Regions from separate parts of the Klebsiella sp. PK01 genome, predicted to be linked through region 2. Evidence: predicted binding sites of a transcription regulator. Region 2 holds the regulator's gene; each other region holds the start of a gene.
The links. Region 2 encodes PurR, which represses purine synthesis genes. Its sites were predicted from a motif close to CANGCAAACGTTTGCNTG; they were not measured.
Positions count from the first base shown of each region.

Region 1: a site for PurR is predicted at 1,971-1,988, ahead of AC22LX_RS20635 (amino acid aminotransferase). Genes of this name have one in related genera too.
Region 3: a site for PurR is predicted at 2,887-2,904, ahead of purM (phosphoribosylformylglycinamidine cyclo-ligase). Genes of this name have one in related genera too.

Region 1 is NZ_JBYEZM010000007.1:64,775-69,796, reverse strand. Features, by position in the region: gene AC22LX_RS20640 (MBL fold metallo-hydrolase) at 3-650, shown strand; gene AC22LX_RS20635 (amino acid aminotransferase) at 718-1,908, opposite strand; gene ompK35 (porin OmpK35) at 2,095-3,174, opposite strand; gene asnS (asparagine--tRNA ligase) at 3,767-5,022, opposite strand, start outside.
Region 2 is NZ_JBYEZM010000001.1:708,420-713,441, reverse strand. Features, by position in the region: gene punC (purine nucleoside transporter PunC) at 219-1,403, opposite strand; gene punR (DNA-binding transcriptional activator PunR) at 1,516-2,427, shown strand; gene purR (HTH-type transcriptional repressor PurR) at 2,448-3,473, opposite strand; gene cydH (cytochrome bd-I oxidase subunit CydH) at 3,769-3,858, shown strand; gene AC22LX_RS03440 (MFS transporter) at 4,018-5,022, shown strand, end outside.
Region 3 is NZ_JBYEZM010000002.1:772,868-777,889, reverse strand. Features, by position in the region: gene AC22LX_RS08880 (glycoside hydrolase family 28 protein) at 1-1,101, shown strand, start outside; gene purN (phosphoribosylglycinamide formyltransferase) at 1,155-1,796, opposite strand; gene purM (phosphoribosylformylglycinamidine cyclo-ligase) at 1,793-2,830, opposite strand; gene AC22LX_RS08865 (6-phospho-beta-glucosidase) at 3,080-4,510, shown strand; gene upp (uracil phosphoribosyltransferase) at 4,707-5,022, shown strand, end outside.

The sequences.
Region 1 (5,022 bases), on a different contig from region 2:
TCATGAACTATCGTATTATTCCGGTCACGGCGTTCGCCCAGAACTGTTCTTTAATTTGGTGTGAACAAACCCGGCTTGCCGCTCTGGTCGATCCTGGCGGCGATGCCGAGCGCATCAAGGAAGAAGTCGCGGCGGCAGGCGTCAGCCTGATGCAGATCCTGTTGACGCATGGTCACCTGGATCACGTCGGCGCGGCAGCCGAGCTGGCGCAACATTACGGTGTGCCAATTATTGGACCGGAAAAAGAAGATGAGTTCTGGCTGGAAGGATTGCCGGCGCAAAGCCGCATGTTCGGGCTGGATGAATGTCAGCCTTTGCAGCCGGACCGCTGGCTGAATGAAGGGGATGTGGTAACCGTCGGCAATATCGCTTTGCAGGTATTGCACTGTCCTGGCCATACCCCGGGGCACGTGGTTTTCTTTGACGATGCCTCGCGTCTGCTGATTTCCGGCGATGTGATTTTCAAAGGCGGAGTAGGGCGCAGCGACTTCCCGCGAGGCGACCACGGCCAGTTGATTGATGCGATTAAACGTAAACTGTTGCCTTTGGGCGACGACGTGACGTTTATCCCCGGTCATGGCCCGTTATCGACGCTGGGATATGAGCGCCTGCATAATCCGTTCCTGCAGGATGAAATGCCGGTCTGGTAATGCCTGACCTTAAGCAAGTAAAAAAGGCCGCGTTTGCGGCCTTTTTCTTATGCGTCAGGGCTGAGAATTACAGCACCGCGACGATGGCTTCGCACAGCGGCGCCATGTTATCAGGCGTCATGCCGGCAACGTTGATACGCCCGGACGCGACCGCATAAATAGCGAACTCTTCACGCAGACGCAGTACCTGCTCTTTGGTCAGGCCGCTAAATGAGAACATCCCATTCTGTTTGGTGATAAAGGTAAAGTCGCGGCTGGCGCCTTTTTCCTGCAGAGTATTCACAAACAGTAAGCGCATGCGCTGAATACGCTGGCGCATATCGGTGAGTTCTTGTTCCCAGATGGCGCGCAGCGCGTCGTTGCTGAGAATCGTCGCCACCACCGAGGCGCCGTGCGCCGGCGGGTTTGAGTAGTTGGCGCGGATAACCGCTTTCATCTGGCTGAACGCGCGATCGACGGTGTCCTGATCGGCGGCAACCAGCGTACAGGCGCCAACGCGCTCGTTATACAGGCCGAAGTTTTTCGAGTAAGAGCTGGCGACCAGTAGCTCTTTATGCAGCGCGGCAAACGCACGCAGGCCTTCAGCGTCTTCTTCCAGACCGCGGGCGAAGCCCTGGTAGGCGAAGTCAAACAGCGGCAGCCAGCCTTTTTCGGCGGACATTTGCGCCAGCTGTTGCCACTGTTCCAGCGTTGGATCGATGCCGGTTGGGTTGTGGCAGCAGCCGTGGAACAGCACAACGTCGCCCGCCTGCGCTTCGTTCAGGCTGGCCAGCAGACCGTCGAAATCAAGCTGGTGGTTAGCGGCATCGTAGTAAGCGTATTCACGCACTTCCAGCCCGGCAGCGCCGAAAACGCTTTTATGGTTCGGCCAGCTTGGGTTGCTTACCCATACCCGTTTAACGTCGGTGTTTTTGGCAAGGAAATCAGCCGCTACGCGGAGGCCGCCGGTGCCGCCTGGGGTTTGGGCGGTACGGGCGCGCTTATCGCTGATAATTGCGCTTCCTTTACCGAACAGCAGCTCCTGAGTGCAACGACCAAACTCCGGAATACCATCAATACCGAGGTAGTTTTTGGTGGTTTCATTTTCCAGCAGATATTGCTCGGCTTTTTTTACGCTGGTCAGAACAGGCGTTTTACCTGTCTCATCTTTGTAAACACCAATTCCGAGGTTAATTTTGCCTGGGCGGTCATCGGCACGAAACAGATCGGCCAGGCCCAGAATAGGGTCGGCAGGGGCGGCTGTAATGTTCTCAAACATGACGAGGTTCCATTGTGATTACTGAGGGAAATCCGCTATCAGGGTAACGGTAGATTTACAAATTGCCAACCGTTTGCGACAAAAAGCGAGAAGGTTTTTGCAAGTTACGATCTTCGTCTTAGTAACGCAGAAAAGCAGGACCGAAGTCCTGCTTTTTAGGCATATCACGAAGGGGTGTACTACAGATTAGAACTGGTAAACGATACCAACCGCAGCCTGGTCGTCGGTGGCAACGCCTGCTTCACGAGTATAGGAGTTGTCGTCCAGCTGGTTGAACTTGTACGCCGCATACACGTTCATGTTTTTGTTGAAGTAGTACCAGGTACCCAGTTCAATGTATTTAACCAGGTCAGCATCGCCGCCGCCGAAGCCGCCGCGAGCCTGCAGGTTTTTACCTTTCGTCTGCACGTAGCCGAGGGACGGACGCAGACCGAAATCGAACTGATACTGAACCACGGCTTCGAAGTTCTGAGTTTTGCCCGCGAAGTAGTTATCTTCTTCCGGCGTCATGTTGTAAGTCTGGGAGTACATGACAGCGGCGTAGATGTTGTTAGCATCGTACTTAGCAGAGGTTGCCCATGCTTCAGCTTTGTTACCGTTACCGTCACGCTTCTGGTCGGCGCTGCGGTTGGAGTTAGCATAACCTGCGGACAGCGCGATACCGTTATCAAACGCGTAGGTTGCCGCGGTGCTGAAACCGTCGCCATTCTGTTTACGAATAACGCGGTCGTGATCGTTTTTGCCCTGATACTGAAGCGCGAAGCTCAGGCCGTCCACCAGACCGAAGAAGTCTGAGTTACGGTAGGTGGCCACGCCGTTGGTACGGCCGGTCATGTAGTTATCAGTGTAGTTCCAGCCGTCGCCGCCCCACTCAACCAGCATATCGGTTGCGGATTCGACGTCGTAGATGGCGCCGTAGTTACGGCCGTAATCGAATGAACCATATTCGCCTGCTTTCAGACCGGCGAAGGCCAGACGGGTTTTGGTGGTCTGGGAGCCTTCAACGTTGGACGCATCCATGTTGTATTCCCACTGGCCGTAACCGATCAACTGGTCGTTGATCTGGGTTTCGCCTTTCAGGCCGATACGGGCATAGGTGGTGTCGTCGCTGCTGGTGTCACCATTGGTGGTCCAGACATGTTCGCCAACCATTTTTCCGTAGAAATCCAGCTTGTTACCATTTTTGTTATAGATTTCCGCAGCGTTGGCCGCACCGGCTACCAGCAGGGCAGGGATCACCACTGCCAGAATATTGCGCTTCATCATTATTTATTACCCTCATTAATATTTTTTATATGACACTTGCCACCGCCGCCAATAAATTCCGTCAATGAAAATTTACAGAACTATTGAAGATAGTTTGGTGTCTGAAGGCATCTTTCCATCGGTGGTGCCGTTTCGCTAGCCGGAAAATGCTACCAATATAGTAAAATGGTTACAAAAAGAAAAAACATGTAACCAAATATTTATTTTTGGGAACTTTGTGAACTCAATCAAAATTCCGTTCCACTTTGCGAAGATTGTCACCTTCTTATATATATCTATATGAATTAGTTATGAATATTTTCGCTAAAGCCAGATTTGATTATTTTTTGTCTCAGTTTGGCTCCTTTTTCGCTCAGGCGCCTTTTTTGCATAACGTGCGCGTAATGATTAAAAAATAGCCAATTCAATCAGTGTATTCATTTGTGTCTTAACATAAGGTGCGAAATCTACGTACTAAGGGTAAGGAAATAGTGAGTAACATAATTACGAATTGTGAAGGTTGATGTTTAAGTTTGTTGAAATTCGCTCACGAAAATTGACATAAAAAAAGGCCGGCTTGCGCCGACCTTGTCAGTGTTTTAACGAAACGCGATTAGAATGTGGCGTTACGTGGCGTACGTGGGAAAGGAATCACGTCGCGAACGTTCTGTACCCCTGTTACGTAGGCGATAAGACGCTCGAAGCCCAGACCGAAGCCAGAATGCGGTACGGTGCCGTAACGGCGCAGGTCGCGATACCACCAGTAGTCTTCTTTATTCAGACCCATTTCGGCCATACGCGCGTCCAGCACATCGAGACGTTCTTCACGCTGGGAGCCGCCGATGATTTCACCGATGCCTGGCGCCAGAACGTCCATTGCGGCGACGGTTTTACCGTCTTCGTTAAGGCGCATGTAGAACGCCTTAATGTCTTTCGGATAGTTTTTCACGACCACAGGCGCTTTGAAGTGCTCTTCGGCCAGATAACGCTCATGCTCGGAGGAGAGATCCACGCCCCAGTACACCGGGTTTTCAAACTGCTTGCCGCAGTTTTCCAGGATAGTGACGGCGTCGGTGTAATCAACCTGGGCGAAATCAGCAGAGACAAAACGCTGCAGACGGTCGATGGCGTCTTTATCTACGCGCTCGGCAAAGAACTTCATGTCATCCGCACGCTCTTCCAGTACCGCCTTGAAGACGTACTTCAGCATGGCTTCTGCCAGACCGGCAACATCGTTGAGGTTGGCGAAGGCAACTTCCGGCTCCAGCATCCAGAACTCCGCCAGGTGGCGGCTGGTGTTGGAGTTTTCGGCGCGGAAGGTTGGGCCGAAGGTATAGATTTTGGACAATGCGCAGGCATAGGTCTCACCGTTCAACTGGCCGGAAACGGTCAGGAACGACTCTTTACCGAAGAAGTCTTTATCGAAATCGACTTTACCCTGGTCGTTACGCGGCAGGTTTTCCAGATCCAGCGTCGATACGCGGAACATTTCACCGGCGCCTTCGGTATCGGAAGCGGTGATAAGCGGGGTGGATACCCAGAAGAAACCCTGTTCGTCGAAGAAGCGATGCAGCGCCTGCGCCAGGGTGTGGCGTACGCGCGCTACCGCGCCAATCAGGTTGGTGCGCGGACGCAGGTGCGCCACTTCACGCAGATACTCGATGCTGTGGCGTTTCGCCGCCATCGGGTAGGTGTCCGGATCTTCAACCCAGCCGGTGACTTCCACGCTGGAGGCCTGGATTTCAAAGCTCTGGCCCTGACCCTGGGAGGCCACGACTTTACCGGTGACGATAACCGAACAGCCGGTGGTCAGGCGCAACACTTCCTGATTGTAATTGGGCAGAGAATTATTAATAACGGCCTGTACAG
Region 2 (5,022 bases):
AAATCGTGAGGGTGCTATCCGACGTAGAACAGAGGAAGGGAGATAACCCTTGCCGAAAGGCCTTCCATGGTTAAACGGGCTGCGTCCTGCCCCCGTTAATATCTAAAAAACTTTCTATTTATGTGATGCCGGATCCAGTATAGGCCGCTAAAAACCGCCTTTCAATAAAAATATATTAGCAGGCTAATGACTGGTCCGGGATATCCTTTAAAAATTCATCAAGCGTGAGATGATTCGCTCACTAACTGTACGCGTCGTTGCTGCATCCAGAAACCGATGCCTGCCAGGACGATGGAAATCAGCATCACGCTGGTGGTGGTCAGAAGCGGAGTGGCGATAAGGCTTGAGACCAGCAGGCTTGCCAGGAAGCACAGGCCAAGCTGCAGCGTATTCTGCAGGGCGGCGGCGCGGCCGGTCGCCTGTGGAAAAGGTTTCAGCGCCTGGGCGACAACGATAGGGTAAATGCCGCCATTCACAATCGCCATGATGCAAAACGGAACCATTAACGCAACCAGCGACGGATGATCCTGTATTCCGGCAAGCCAGGTCGCGGCTACGCTCAGCGAAAAAACAACCAGCAGCCAGGGCAGCATCTGATGACCCTGCCATTTTTGCAGCGCCGCACGGCAGCCGTAACCGCCGATCAGGAAGGCGATAGTTTGCGGCACGTAGCTAAGACCAATTACCGTCGGACCATAGCCCATTTCATGGAGGATAAATGGCGAACCGGTGAGCCAGGCGAAGAAGCTGGCGGAACACGCCGCATAAATGAGCACGTTACCGCTATATTCACGTGAACGCAGCAGGGACATAAAGGTAATTTTCTGCTGGGTTTCGCCAGCAGGTTTGACGACCGCCTTCAGACGAAAAGCCGGCAGCATCAACAGTATGGTGATAGCGAACAGGGTGGCGAAGATAGCCTGCCATTCCAGATGGACTAACAGCCAGCTGCCGAGTAACGGCGCCAGCGCCGGAGAGAGCCCGACCAGTGGCATGATCGTCGCGAAAATGCGGTTGGTGCGCTGGGCCGGATAGTAGTCGGTCACCATCGCCTGCCAGGTCACCGCGGCGGCGCATACGCCAATCGCCTGGACAAAACGCAGTACCAGCATCAGCGTCGCATCGCGTACCCACAGCATCCCAAGGCAGCCAAGAGCGAAGATAGCCAGCCCGGCGAGCAGAATCGGTTTCCGACCATAGCGGTCCGACAGCGGCCCCCAGAACAGCTGGCCGATCGCGAAGCCCGCGAGGAATAAGCTCAAGCTGGCGCTAACCGATGCGGCAGAGGTGTTGAGGTCTTGCTGAATGGCGGCAAAGGCCGGTAGATACATGTCGGTGGCCAGAAAGCCAAGCACGCTCAGGCCGCCCAGCCACACTAAAAATCCTTTCCCAGGTTGTTGCATAACGTTCTCTTTCTACTGATGCAGGTACGATGCCGCAGAGTGTAGGGAGTGTAATCCGCCTTGTGAAACGCTATTATTTGTCACATGCATTCAAAAATTTTGCAGGCAGAATATGTGGTCTGAATATTCCTTAGAAGTGGTTGATGCTGTGGCGCGTAACGGGAGTTTCAGCGCCGCGGCGCAGGAGTTGCACCGCGTACCTTCGGCGGTGAGCTATACGGTGCGACAACTGGAGGAGTGGCTTGCGGTTCCGCTTTTTGAACGTCGCCATCGTGATGTTGAATTGACCCCCGCCGGGCACTGGTTTTTGCAGGAAGGACGTTCTGTTATCAAAAAAATGCAGATCACCCGCCAGCAGTGCCAGCAGATTGCTAACGGCTGGCGTGGCCAGCTGTCGATTGCGGTGGACGATATCGTTAAACCGGCGCGGATGCGCCAGATGATTGTTGATTTTTATCGCCATTTTAGCGATGTCGAACTGATCGTTTTTCAGGAAGTTTTCAACGGCGTCTGGGATGCGTTAGCCGATGGGCGGGTAGAATTAGCTATTGGCGCGACGCGTTCGATTCCGGTGGGCGGGCGTTACGCTTTCCGCGATATGGGGATGCTGAACTGGCATTGTGTCGTCGCCAGCAGCCATCCGCTGGCGCAGATGGAAGGGCCGCTCAGCGATGACGTGTTGCGCAACTGGCCGTCACTGGTGCGCGAAGATACCTCACGCTCGCTGCCGAAGCGCACAACCTGGCTGCTGGATAACCAGAAGCGGGTGGTGGTGCCGGATTGGGAATCTTCAGCCACCTGTCTTTCAGCAGGATTGTGCGTCGGGATGGTGCCAGGCCACTTTGCCCGCCCGCATATTGATAGCGGGGAGTGGACGGCCTTAACGCTGGAAAACCCATTCCCGGATGCCGCCTGCTGCCTGACCTGGCAACAAAGCGATGCCTCACCCGCTTTGAGCTGGCTACTTGACTATCTTGGCGACAGCGAAACGTTGAATCGGGAGTGGTTGCGGGCGCCGGAATAACCGGCGCCGGGGGGAGGGCGTTAGCGGCGATAATCGACGAACGGGCCGTCGGCAACCGAGCGGCGCTCGATAAGACGCGGATGTACCTCAATGGACTGCGACTCTTCACGTTTATTAACAATGCGATCGAGCAGCATATTGAATGCCGCTTCCCCGAGCGAGTCCTTTGGCTGATGTATAGTGGTCAGCGCCGGGCTGAAGTAGCGGGCGTTACGCACGTTATCATAGCCGATCAGCGAAATGTCCTGCGGTACGCGCAGGCCCATTTCGTCGGCGGCGCAGATAGCGCCCATCGCCATGATGTCGCCGCCGCAGAACACGGCGGTTGGGCGGTGCTGCTGATTGAGGATCTGCTGCATGGCGCGGTAGCCGGATTCCGGTTCAAAGTCGCCCTGAACAATCCAGTTTTCCGGCACATTGATATGCGCTTCTTTCATTGCCTGCATGAAGCCTGCCAGGCGTCCGGCACCGGTGTTACGCTCAAGCGGGCCCGGAATAACGCCAATTTCACGATGGCCGCGTTCAATCAGGTAACGGCCGGCGATATAGCCGCCTTCAAAGGCATTATCGATAACCGAGTCGGTAAAGTCCGCTTTGGCTTCACCCCAGTCCATCACCACCATCGGGATATGACGATACTCTTCGAGCATACTGAGTACGGACTCCGGGTACTCGGAACACATCACCAGCAGGCCGTCAACGCGCTTTTGCGCCATCATAGACAAGTAGGCGCGCTGTTTTTCCGGATCGTTCCAGGCGTTGCCCAGAATCAGGGTATAGCCTTTCTGGAAGCAGCTTTTTTCTACGGATTCGATAATTTCAGCGAAATAGGCCGCTTCGCTGCTGGTGGCCAGCAGACCGATCGATTTAGTGTGATTGACTTTCAGGCTGCGAGCCACGGCGCTTGGCGAATAGTGGAGTTCTTTAATTGCCGCCCACACCGCATTGCGCGTCTCTTCCGCCACGAAACGGGTTTTGTTAATCACATGTGATACAGTTGTAGTGGAAACGTTTGCGCGTTTCGCTACATCTTTAATAGTTGCCATTACTTCTCACTCCAGACCTTGACCTGATCGTCTGATTATCGATACGTAAACGTTTGCCTATACACACCCTGTATACAATGATCAACATTGCAACACCTGGGAAAACGACACAGAACGACAGGAAGGGGTCAATGGCCGATACGCTTTCAAATTAGCGTGGGATTTTGTCCTATCTCGCGGCAAAGGGGAAGAGCAAAAATGTGCATCACTCTAAATCCGGGAAGATTTTTGCATATTTTTGTGCAAAAATGAGCAAGCTCACTTTCTATGTGGGGATAATCAGGGGAGAAAATTGATGGACACAAATTTAAAGTTTTCGCTGACAACGACGGTTATTGTTCTGGGTCTGATCGTCGCCGCCGCGTTGACCGCGGTACTGCACTGATTCCAGCAGGGAGGGGGCTTCCCCTCCTATCCCGCCATTATTAGCAGATCTGCAAAAATCTTTTGTCATTTCGTTTACTTCTGTTTTTCTGTGATTGATGTCATGCTTTTGGCTTCTGATGTAATGCCGTGTCCTGAATCGGCCTGATGGAGTCTCTGAATGAAAATCAACTTTCCCTTACTCGCGTTGGCGATCGGTGCCTTTGGTATCGGTACCACTGAGTTTTCCCCGATGGGATTACTGCCGGTTATCGCCAAAGGCGTAGATGTTTCTATTCCGGCCGCGGGGATGCTGATTAGCGCCTATGCCATTGGCGTGATGGTCGGCGCGCCGTTAATGACGTTACTGCTGTCGCATCGCGCTCGCCGCAATGCATTGATCTTCCTGATGGGGATCTTCACCCTCGGCAACGTGCTCTCTTCTATTGCGCCGGATTACACGACGCTACTGCTGTCGCGCATTATCACCAGCCTCAATCATGGCGCGTTCTTTGGCCTTGGCTCGGTCGTTGCCGCAAGCGTGGTGCCAAAACACAAACAGGCCAGCGCGGTTGCGACCATGTTTATGGGGCTGACCATTGCCAATATCGGCGGCGTACCGGCTGCCACCTGGCTTGGTGAAACCATCGGCTGGCGAATGTCGTTCCTGGCCACGGCGGGTCTGGGGTTAATTGCGATGGTAAGCCTGTGGTTCTCCCTGCCGAAAGGTAGCGCCGGCGAGCGTCCGAACGTGAAGCGCGAGCTGTCGGTATTAATGCGGCCTCAGGTACTCTCTGCGCTGTTGACCACCGTGCTGGGCGCCGGGGCAATGTTCACGCTGTATACCTACATTTCTCCGGTACTGCATACCATCACCAACGCTTCACCGCTGTTTGTTACCGCCATGCTGGTATTAATCGGCGTCGGTTTCTCGCTTGGCAACTATCTGGGCGGTAAGTTTGCCGACCGTTCAGTCTCCGGCACTTTGAAAGGATTCCTGCTGTTGTTGATTGCCATCATGTTGGCTATTCCGCTGCTGGCGCAATCGCAACTGGGTGCTGCCGTCAGCATGGTCGTGTGGGGCGCGGCAACCTTCGCGGTCGTTCCGCCGCTGCAGATGCGGGTAATGCGCGTGGCGCACGAAGCGCCGGGCCTGTCATCATCGGTGAATATTGGCGCTTTCAAC
Region 3 (5,022 bases), on a different contig from region 2:
AGCCGGGCGGAATCTTCAGATCGGGCCTTTCTGTATGCTGTGGATGCACAGAATATTACCATCTGCGGCGGCGGCGAGATTTACGGCAGCGCTGACGGCTGGTTCTCCCGTGGCGTTGATGCCATGGGCTACCGCACGCCAGCCAGGGCGCGCCCGCGGATCATTTTGCTGGAGAATTGCCGTCGCGTCCGGCTGGAAAATATCACCGTACGACACGCCCCGATGTGGACAATCCATCTGGTCTCCTGCACGGGCGTGGTGGTTGACGGCGTTACCGTCGACAATGATTTGACGATGGCTAATACCGATGCGCTGGATATTGACAGCTGCCAGCAGGTCCATATCGCCAATAGCTATTTCAGCGCGGCGGATGATGCCATCTGTTTGAAAACCACCGATAAACCTGAGCGCATCCAGCGACCGTTGCGTCAGGTAACCATCGTTAACTGCACGCTGCGCTCGAAAAGCTGCGCCTTTAAAATTGGTACTGAAACCTGGCGGGATATTGAAGATGTGCTGGTGAGTAACTGCACTATCTTTGACTCCAATCGCGGCATTGGCCTGATATCCCGCGACGGCGGGCGGATACGGCGGATGATTTTTAGCAGCATTGCTTTTGATTGCGTGAGCGCGCCGGCCTGTCATTGGGGCGAGGCGGACCCTGTTTTCCTTTCCGCGCGCCGTCGCGATCCGGCGATTGAACCCGGCGAAATATCACAGATCCAGTTCCGCGGGCTGGTTGGCGAGTGCGAAGGCGCGATAAACCTGCATAGTGAAACGCCAGGTCAGATCCGGCGCATTCTGTTTGACGGCGTGCAGCTAACCCAGAAGCTGAACCTGGCAGCGGAGCAGGGGCTTTATGATATCCGCCCGCCGTGCAATCCGATGTCGCCGACCGGGATGGGGATTGATAACGCCTGGTGTTTGAATCCGCAAAGCGGCCGCGTTTGGGGTGTCGAGCCTTATCCCGGCGGTTTGCCGGTACTGTATGCTAACGGCGTAGCGGGTCTGACACTGCGCGAATTTGATTATCAGCGCCCGACCCCATTACCGGCAGCCTGGAACCCTAACGCGCTATGTCTGGAAAACGGAGATAATTAGCGAGGAAACAAGAGAGGAAGTTGCCCCGGCGATTGCTCCGGGGCCAGAACAAGTTATTCTTCAGCGGCATAGCCCTGCGGCGGCAGCTTGCGATTATCCAGCCACGCAGAGTTAGCTTCCATACGCAGGCGACCATCAACAAACCAGCTCACCACCAGCGGGTAGATATCGTGCTCCTGCGCCTGAACGCGGGCGGTAACGTCATCTTCGCTGTCTTCCGGAAATACCGGTACCCGAGCCTGTAAGATCACCGGCCCGCCGTCGAGCTCGTCGGTGACGAAATGCACCGAGGTGCCATGTTCCTCATCACCGTTTTCCAGCGCCTGGCGATGAGTATGCAGCCCTGGATATTTCGGCAGCAGAGAAGGATGGATATTCAGCAAGCGCCCCTGATAGTGGTCAACAAACGCTGGGCTAAGGATGCGCATATAGCCTGCCAGCACCACCAAATCCGGTTGAAAGGCGTCGATTTGCTGCATCAGCTCGCGGTCGAAGGCCTCGCGGCTATCAAACGCTTTCGGCGAGAGCGCAAAGGCCGGAATACCGGCCTCGCGGGCGCGCTCAAGGCCGAATGCTTCGGCCTTATTGCTGAATACCGCACGCAGGGTGCCGTTGATTTGCTTCCGGGCGCAGGCATCAATAATCGCCTGTAAATTACTGCCGTTACCGGAAATCAGCACCACAATGTTTTTCATTCAATGACCACACGTTGTTCGGCATCGGATGCCTTGATATAACCGATTTTCCACGCGTTTTCACCCTGCTCGTTCAGCAGGGCGATAGCTTTATCCGCCTCGGCTGCCGGGAGCGCGACCAGCATGCCGACGCCGCAGTTAAAGGTGCGGTACATTTCGTGGCTGCTGACATTACCGGCGGTTTGCAGCCAGTTGAAGACTTCCGGCCACTGCCAGGATGACTCGTCGATCACTGCCTGGGTGTTGTCCGGCAGTACGCGCGGGATATTTTCCCAGAAGCCGCCGCCGGTCAGGTGGGCGATAGCGTGGACGTCGACATTGGCAATCAGATTCAGAATCGATTTGACATAAATACGGGTCGGCGCCAGCAGGTGGTCGGCCAGCGGTTTGCCGTTGAGGTCGGTGGTCTGTGGGTCAACGCCGCTGACTTCGATAATCTTACGTACCAGCGAGTAGCCGTTAGAGTGCGGGCCGCTGGAGGCAAGCGCGACCAGTACGTCGCCGTCAGCCACTTTGCTGCCGTCGATGATTTCTGATTTTTCTACCACGCCGACGCAGAAACCGGCCACGTCATAATCTTCACCATGGTACATACCCGGCATCTCTGCCGTTTCGCCGCCAACCAGCGCGCAGCCGGACTGTAAGCAGCCTTCGGCGATGCCGTTGATGACGCTTGCCGCGGTGTCTACGTCCAGTTTACCGGTCGCGTAGTAGTCAAGGAAAAATAGCGGCTCGGCGCCCTGAACCACCAGGTCATTAACGCACATGGCGACCAGATCGATACCGATAGTGTCGTGACGTTTAAGGTCCATCGCCAGACGCAGCTTGGTGCCGACGCCGTCGGTGCCGGAGACCAGTACCGGTTCGCGGTATTTCTGCGGCAGAGCGCACAGCGCGCCGAATCCGCCCAGTCCGCCCATCACTTCCGGGCGACGGGTTTTCTTCACCACGCCCTTAATACGGTCGACGAGAGCGTTGCCTGCATCAATATCCACGCCGGCATCTTTATAGCTGAGAGAGGTTTTATCGGTCACTGCGAAGTCTCCACGCGTTTGCGGTAGCAAGAAAAATCGGCGCAATTCTAACAGGGAAAGCAAACGTTTGCGAGCCTGCTTTACACTCGATTTAAAACGGCTTACAGATGAGCAAATTTGATACTGTTCACGAAAATGAAACCGGGTACAGTCTTCTGCTTGCCTCGCCTTTAATGAATGATCATTATGCCAATGAAACCGGTTTCTGTTTGGTGAAAAGCGCATAACGATCGTCTATAGGGAGAGTATATGTCCGGATTCAAAGAAGGTTTTCTGTGGGGCGGCGCGGTAGCGGCGCATCAGCTTGAGGGCGGCTGGCAAGAAGGAGGGAAGGGGGTTAGCGTTGCTGACGTGATGACCGCAGGCGCCCACGGGGTGCCGCGTACGATCACCGACGGCGTACTGCCTGGTCATAACTATCCCAACCATGAGGCAATTGATTTTTATCATCGTTATAAAGAAGACGTAGCGCTGTTTGCCGAACTGGGATTTAAGTGTTTCCGTACTTCAATTGCCTGGACGCGCATTTTTCCGCTGGGTGATGAACTGGAGCCCAATGAAGCGGGCCTGCAATTCTATGACGATCTGTTCGACGAGTGCCTGAAATATGGTATCGAACCGGTGATCACGCTCTCCCATTTTGAGATGCCTTACCACCTGGTGACTGAATACGGCGGCTGGAGCAACCGTAAACTCATTGATTTCTTTGTCCGCTTCGCGAAGGTAGTGTTTACCCGCTATCAGCACAAAGTGAAGTACTGGATGACCTTTAACGAGATCAACAACCAGGCCAACTTCCATGAAGATTTCGCCCCCTTTACCAACTCGGGCCTGAAGTATCAGCCCGGCGAAGACCGTGAACCGGTGATGTTCCAGGCCGCCCATTATGAACTAGTCGCCAGTGCGCTGGCGGTAAAGGCGGCACGCGAGATTAATCCGGGGCTGCAGATTGGCTGTATGATCGCGATGTGTCCTATCTATCCGCTCACCTGCGCGCCGGACGACATGATGATGGCGATGAACGCCATGCATCGTCGTTACTGGTTTACCGATGTGCATGTACGCGGTCGCTATCCGCAACATCTGCTCAACTACTTCGCGCGCCGCGGTTTTACGCTGGATATTACCGACGCCGACCGCCGGGCATTACAAGAGGGCTGTGTCGACTATATTGGTTTTAGCTACTATATGTCCTTCGCCACCAAAGCGACTGACGATAATCCGCACCTGGATTACGACGAAAGCACCAGCCTGGTCTCCAACCCGTACGTGAAGAAATCGGATTGGGGCTGGCAGATTGACCCGGTTGGCCTGCGCTACTCGCTCAACTGGTTCTGGGATCATTATCAACTGCCGCTGTTTATCGTTGAAAACGGCTTTGGCGCCATTGACGTGCGTGAAGCGGACGGCAGCGTGGACGACCAGTATCGTATCGATTATCTCAGCGCCCATATTGCCGAAATGAAAAAAGCGGTGGTGGAAGATGGCGTCGACCTGATGGGGTATACCCCGTGGGGCTGCATCGACCTGGTCTCCGCCGGTACCGGGGAGATGAAAAAGCGCTATGGATTTATCTTTGTTGATAAAGATAACGAAGGTCGCGGTACGTTGGCCCGCAGCCGGAAAAAATCTTTTGCCTGGTATCAGCAGGTTATTGCCAGTAACGGCGAAAACCTGTAGTTGCCAACAAGCGTAGCGTTGCCAGATATAAAAGCCGAAGGGGAACCTCCGGCTTTTTTTGTTTGTTTTATAATGTGTAACAATCCATAAATCACTTTGTTTGATATACGTCAAGCAAGATGGGTATGGCGCAATCCGCAAAAAGCGGTATAATCCCGCGATTTTTTTTGTGGCTGCCCCTCAGAGGAGAAAGAGAATGAAGATCGTGGAAGTGAAACATCCACTCGTCAAACACAAGCTGGGCCTGATGCGTGAGCATGACATCAGTACTAAACGCTTCCGTGAACTCGCCTCAGAGGTTGGTAGCTTACTGACCTACGAAGCAACCGCCGATCTCGCTACCGAGCGTGTCACCATCGAAGGCTGGAACGGTCCGGTCGAAGTTGAGCAGATCAAAGGTAAGAAAATTACCGTGGTGCCTATCCTGCGTGCCGGTCTGGGGATGATGGAAGGCGTGCTGGAGCACGTGCCGAGCGCGCGTATCAGCGTCGTGGGTATCTACCGTGATGAAG